Regions from separate parts of the Paenibacillus sp. QJM3NY_38 genome, predicted to be linked through region 1. Evidence: riboswitches for the same ligand, from Rfam matches in the RefSeq annotation. Region 1 holds a riboswitch; each other region holds the start of a gene.
The links. A riboswitch is a leader RNA that binds a small molecule or an ion and turns the genes downstream of it on or off. The one in region 1 is predicted to bind cyclic di-AMP.
Positions count from the first base shown of each region.

Region 1 (2,200 bases):
GCATTAACTGTCGAAGCACCAAGGAAAATCAATATTTTTCCAAAATGGGTGTTTAATGACGAGAGAGAAGGGTAAATAAAGGATAGATGATGTGAAGACACGGCGAAGTGAAGTGGAACTGAAGTGAACTTGTATAATAAATTTCATTTTTTTTCGAAAAAGCGGGAACTTTTTTGCTGTGCTGAACGTTATAAAGGTATACGCACAATCAACAAAAGAAAAAAGCCGCTGGATGAGATCGGCACAATCTCATAAACCCAGGGCTTTCTTGTAAGAGTAAATCAATTAAGTTCCAACATTAATTGTAGTTCACAGCTACAGATTTGTACGTATTCTGACTCATAATTCTCTTAGCGCCTACATATCGGTTGGCGTAATAGCTCTGGCTCAGCGGACTGATAATGACACCGCGCGAAGATGAAGAATGAGCGAATTTGCCGCTCCCGACATAAATACCCACATGAGATACACCTCTACCGGATGTGTTGAAGAACACGAGATCGCCAGCTTTCAGTTTGCTCTTGGATACGGCCGTACCTACTTTGTATTGAGCTGCAGACGTACGGGGCAGGCTAAGACCAAGCTTCTTGTAAACATAGCTGGTGAATCCGGAGCAGTCAAATCCATTCGTTGTAGTTCCACCTGTTTTGTAAGAAACACCAATGGCTGGTTTGATTGCAGTATTTAATTTGGAATCGGCGAAAGCGCTTCCGGTCCCTAATGTGAGTGCGAGTGCGAGGCCTAGAGAAACAGCCGTTAACTTCTTTTTCAAAACAAAAGCTCCTTCCATTGCCTGCGAGGTTAGCTTAAGGGTTCGGTTGAAGGTCCCCTATGATCCCTCTCTTGCGAGATCAATTCACCCAAAACGGATCCCCCGCTTCCCATATCGTTATGGGAATTCGGCTCCTTAAAATGTTGATGAACCCATTCATTGACGTTTGACGTTCCAACATAGTTAGCGAATTACAACGTTCCTAACATAAAAGTTACAGTAAAGATGACAAAGTTGTTACTAACATATTCGTTATTTTAGCAGAGTATTAACAATTTGGCAAACGAGGAAACATTATTTTTAAACAAAAAAACCTGTCCCCATCTTAAGGGAACAGGTTTTTTTGTAATATGGCGTTCAGAAATTTGTAATATTAAGGATAAATGAACTCTTATTCTCTGTAAAATCTAGCGCGGGATAGAAACGTGTCGCTTCTGATTACAGCTTATTCGCGAGCGTGTTTCATTATTTTAGGTGCCAAATTGTAACCATTAAGGATGCTGTGAGGAGGAATCTCTCCACAAATGATATTGAGCGGACATTGCCCAAATTTGGAAAAGTCCATTCAGGAAATAAGAGGCCTGCTGAATAATTAAGCCGATCAACCCGGCCCAGAAGAGCGAGGCCGAGCTCAGGAGCAGCAGAATGACACAGGCGGATCCGCCGATGGTGATGGATAACAGCATTGCTGTGCCCAAGCGGCGGAAGAGCGCATGGATAGAGCTGATCATGCTGGATTCGCCGGTACGGCCAAATTGCATATAGAGCAATAACAGGCGGATCAGATAGGCGTACAAGAACCAGCCAGCTGCATAGGGCAGTGCATGAAGCAGCAGCACAGGCTCCTGAATTCCATTCAGCAGAATCGGGAGGATTTTGGGCAGAATCCAGTAACCGGGCGCGAAGGTGAGAATAAGCTCAACCAGATAGAATAGCGTTACGGGTTTCCACAGTTTCCGCATGCCAGTGAAGAAGAATAAACCGCGCTCGCCCTTGGCTTCCTGGTGAAGGTTGTAGAAGATGCCGGCCCGAATGAGCGGGGTGAGGATCATCCGGATCAGGAGCAAACCGGCCAGAAGCCATCCGTAGGTGTGTACTGTGCTGCTCAAGGACAGGCTCATCTCGCCCTCGTAGAAGAATAAAAGACGGCTGAGCTCGTTAGGGGCGGAATCCGGATATCGCATCAGAAGGGGGACTACCGCCGATTTTACGAGTCGGTACAGGCAATATCCCCACAGCAAACGGTATAAGAAGAGCAGAATCGAGACGTATAGCTGGTCTTTAACACTGATCCACCCTTGGCCTGCGTAACTTTTCATGTGCTCCCCCCTCACCATGATAGGCTGCCGAACAGCGTCTCCACAAGCTTGGTAATACTGAGATTCCAGCGTGTAACCACCTTCGGATCCATTCCTGCCTTCATATAGT
Region 1 is NZ_CM149665.1:102,563-104,762, forward strand. It holds gene AC0VZ8_RS00495 (C40 family peptidase) at 299-772, opposite strand; cyclic di-AMP (ydaO/yuaA leader) riboswitch at 776-915, opposite strand; gene AC0VZ8_RS00500 (hypothetical protein) at 1,264-2,091, opposite strand; gene AC0VZ8_RS00505 (M1 family metallopeptidase) at 2,103-2,200, opposite strand, start outside.

Region 2 (2,200 bases), 420 kb from region 1:
TCGTCATAAAGCTGATGATCGTATTGAACGACAAGGTCGGTTCCATATGGCCGATGCCGTTCGGGTTGAAGGGCAATACTCTTTGTATCCGCAGGATCAAATACCCCGCCGCAACCAGCACGATATTCGTTAACACAAAGCTAATGGCATACCCTTTCCATGTCATCCCTTTGCGTTCTTTCAACCCAATCAGTGCGAGGATCGGTTTCTCCAACCAGGAGAACCATTTATCTGTTCCATTCCCCTCATTGCGAAACACCTGATATAGATAAGTTCCGAGCGGCTTTACCAGCAGCACCAGAACGAGTATAACGATGGCAATTTGTAAAATGCCCATGACGAATGCCTTCCTCCTTCAGCTGTCTCCCTAGAATTTTTCAGGGTGAATCAGCGCGTAAATCAAATATAGAAAAATAAAGAGCGTGCATATTAAAATGATTATCACGACTAATCCCCCTCCGGTTCCGAAATGACTCGTCCGCACCAGGACATAAACAGCATGAGCAGTCCGTAGGTTCCTCCCAAGATAAGCACCATATATAAATCCTGCATGAATATAACCTCCTAAAACCTCATGGTCACATCAGCCAAGACGCTTAGCTGACGATGGATGAAATCAGGAAGGATACCTGATGATGGTTCGTATGAAGCACCACATCGGCACCCAGTCCCTTGTATATCAATCGCGGATTGCTGGAATGGGTAATCACATAAATCGACTCCGTCGTCCATGTCCGGCAGATCCGTAAATAGCGGCAGCACAGGTTCAAGCTGCTCTCGAACAAATACACCTTGCTGACGGGAAACTCGGGAATGATCCAGGTTTGTTCATCCCTTGTATCGATAAGAATCATGTTGGTGCAGCCTAGTTCTCGCAGCCTCTCCTGCTCAACCCGGTTGTTGGCTATGGCCGCAAACGAAATGCGCATATAGATCAGCTGGCGGATAAATTCTTCCCCGGCCTTGTTCGGCGCGGATACCAGGATAAACTCCTGCGGTTTCTCCATCTTTTGTTCTCCTCCTAAGAAATTCAGAAAGAGAAGACAACAACAAAGAAGCCTGGGGAAAGAGAAGAACTCTTCCCGCAGGCTTCTTCATCAGAACACGGTGAAATACACCGTGGCCCAAGTCCACGACAATCGTTGCCTCTCTCGATACGCTTACGAGGTTAGCTGACGGATTCGGGCGTGAGAGTCGCCCTACCCATAGACCGTTATCTTGTCCATGGGATTCACCCCTGAGAGATCAAGTTCATCTCCCGACTGGTTCCCCCGTTCCTTTTCCATTCAAGGACTCAGCGAAAATTAAAAACGAGTAGCATGTTATTCTATTAGCCATTGACTAACATCCAGGTCCGGCAAAACAGCACAGCATCAGGTTCGAGCGGTGAGAGTCGCATCATCCTGCATTTCCAGCGAAGGCCCATGGTGCCCTCGCCTGAGATTCGATCCATCAAGAGCCCGGCAGCTCTCACACAGCCTTAGGTCTTCATGGAACGGCTGCCTGTATGCCTGCCGCCGATGTCCGTCAATTCATAGTTCGTATCATACGTCCGGCCTTGCAGGAAGTAAATGTGAGCAAAAACACATGTAGCGTTATGTCAAACAGGATCTGACCGGTTTCGCTCCATTATCTCTTGAATTCTTCTCTATACTATGTATTTCTCTTGTTTTCTTGCATTTATCGTAATCTATCGAGATACCGAGATTTTGCCATGATAATCGATGACACGACTGAATGTACACGTTTTCTTATACGGTTTTCATCGATTTTCGGAATGTATCCGTCCCATATGGCCATTTACTTTTAGAGTCCTCCGGCGTATGATTCATCCATCTATTCGAAACATTCGTTATACGCTGAGCTCCCGACGGATCGGGAGACGGGGGAACCAAAACCGCCAACGGAGCTTCTGTTGGTGAATGGGGTGAATCCGCAGGCCTGATGATCAGGCGTCGCGGTAGGGTGCTCTCAAGCCCGAATCCGTCAGCTAACCTCGTAGGCGCGCTTTGAGAGAGAACACCACCCGAGCCTTAAGCGAAGCGGCCGCTGTAGCAGGGCCTCTAACGATAAATAGGCCTGGAGAGCGGGGTTACTCTGCTCACCGGGCCTTTTTGCCGTGCATATAACATTCCTATAAAGGAGCGTAGATCATGACGAAATTCATTGAGGCTGCACTAGCACCCGTCATCGAAACCGC
Region 2 is NZ_CM149665.1:524,790-526,989, reverse strand. It holds gene kdpA (potassium-transporting ATPase subunit KdpA) at 1-337, opposite strand, end outside; gene AC0VZ8_RS02365 (potassium-transporting ATPase subunit F) at 368-445, opposite strand; gene AC0VZ8_RS02360 (hypothetical protein) at 597-1,007, opposite strand; cyclic di-AMP (ydaO/yuaA leader) riboswitch at 1,142-1,310, opposite strand; cyclic di-AMP (ydaO/yuaA leader) riboswitch at 1,848-2,021, shown strand; gene AC0VZ8_RS02355 (hypothetical protein) at 2,154-2,200, shown strand, end outside.
Region 2: another riboswitch for cyclic di-AMP. It lies ahead of AC0VZ8_RS02360 (hypothetical protein); the one in region 1 lies ahead of AC0VZ8_RS00495 (C40 family peptidase).

Region 3 (2,200 bases), 3.5 Mb from region 1:
GTCCTGTTGCCAGCGGAGTGTAAGGACAATCGTTGCTAATGCTTCAAACGCGAATGCAATGAGTACCATATACATGGACAATTTAACCAAACCTTGTGCCGAGGTCGAATGCGTGGTTTGCTGAATAATCATTCGTTGCTTCAAGCCAATCCTTTTCCCCAGAACAATGGCAACCATCACGCCAAAGGTCATAAAGCCGAGCCCGCCAATTTGAATCAAGATCATGATAATGACTTGTCCAAAAGTCGAAAAAACACTACCGGTATCCAAGACAACGAGCCCGTTTACGCAGATTGCTGAGGTGGCAGTAAATAAAGCATCCAGCAGACCAATTGACCTCCCGGTGGAGGAAGAGTAGGGAAGCGCGAGCAATGCGGTCCCGATTAATATTAAAGTGAAAAAGACAAGCATGACGAGTTGAGGGGGACTCATATTTTTTTTAAGCTTGTTGATAAACAACTCCATTGTGTCAGGAGCGGAATGTTGTGTATTTCGATCGTTTGCATTCATAAATGTTCTTCTCACAAGTTCCACCCCCATTCTTTATTGATCGCCGGGTTTATCGAAGAATTTTCTGTTTTGGAAAAAAGACGAGTCTACTACTTTTCCGTGACTTATTTTCAAATATTGGATCTCGTGGTCTGTTTTTATTTTCAGCACGCCGGTGTCAAAATCGGTATTTAACTCTTTGAAAAATAGACCTTCGGCTATTGGATCGCCCCCGGACTCCTTACTGCCAAGCAGGTAATGAGAACCCTCTCTGAACACAGTGACTCGAATTCCCCGTTCATGGGTGTCAGCTATTGGATCATCCATCCTTTGAACCGCTACAATGTGTAAGTCCGTCTCGCCTATCTGGTTTAAAAGCTCGTTAACAAACGAACCGCGCGTAATTTCTTGCCATCGCGTTTGACCGGATTGTCCGATGATTAGTTGGGTGATTTGATGATTCTTGGCGGTTTCCGCTATGATTTCTGAAGCCTTGCGATCTTCATTCGTTTTGACAATGAAGGTTGCCCCATACTCGTTGCATTTCACTTGCCACTCAGCCATATACCTTTCTTGTGCCTGATCTAACTCACCTTCACGCAAGGGTATAACGCTCAACACAAACAGGGGACACTGAAGAAGTCTGGCTAATTCGCCGCCTCGACGGATGAGGCGTTCTCCGTTTGGTCCGTAATACACGCATACCAGTATCTTTTCATTATTAAGCAGAATAATCATTCCTTTCTTTTCTAAGCACTACAGCGTTAACAAAAAAGGCCAGGAAGCAGAGACAGTTCTGCTTCCTGGCCTTGGTTGTACGGATCATGGACAAGTCAAAGTAGTAAGAGTGTTCTCTCCCAAGACGCTGACGAGGTTAGCTGTCGGATTCGGGATTGAGAGTCCCCGTTCCTTCTTATCCAGAAAGAATTCACCCCTAAAGCTTAGTCGCTTTGTTGGTTCCCCCGTTCCTCATAGAGGATTAAGCATTTATGCGTATGAAATTTATCGTAATAAATATTATGCTAAAACATGCTGAAAGTAAACAGTTACCGATAAGTAAACAACATCATATCAAATATATTGACAAACGGGACTTTGGGGAGTACTTTTATGAATATAAAATAAAATTATTCACAGAATCACAAACCTGATTAAGGATGTGAAGTGCAACATGCCCAAAAAATTCTCGGACGAAGAACGTGAATGGATACGCCAAAAACTGCTGACGGAGGCACGCCATCATTTCGAAACGGCGGGCCTTCGCAAAACGAGTGTTGAAGATCTGACGAAGGCCGCCGGCATTGCCCAAGGCTCGTTCTACATGTTTTTCGGATCGAAAGAGGAATTATATTATGAACTGATTCTGGAGGAGGAGCAGCGAATTCGCAATGCCGTTCTGGATTTATTCCCTCCTGAAGAGGTCTGCAGTAAGGAAAGCATTAAACGGTTTCTCTTATATTCACTTAGGATGATGGACGAGAGCCCGATGCTTCGGCAGATGATGGATCGCGGGGAGATGGAGCTGTTGTTCAGGAAATTGCCGAAAGACTTGCTGGAGCGTAACTTTATGGAGGATCAAGACGCGCTCTTGCCTGTGATTACGGCTTGGCAGAAGGCTGGCATTTTACCTGGTACGGCACCCGAATCCATCGTGGGCATGATCAGATCCTTGGCACTGCTTACGCTGCACCAAAAAGAGATTGGAGAGGAG
Region 3 is NZ_CM149665.1:3,913,301-3,915,500, reverse strand. It holds gene AC0VZ8_RS17995 (TrkH family potassium uptake protein) at 1-465, opposite strand, end outside; gene AC0VZ8_RS17990 (universal stress protein) at 544-1,227, opposite strand; cyclic di-AMP (ydaO/yuaA leader) riboswitch at 1,337-1,485, opposite strand; gene AC0VZ8_RS17985 (TetR/AcrR family transcriptional regulator) at 1,661-2,200, shown strand, end outside.
Region 3: another riboswitch for cyclic di-AMP. It lies ahead of AC0VZ8_RS17990 (universal stress protein); the one in region 1 lies ahead of AC0VZ8_RS00495 (C40 family peptidase).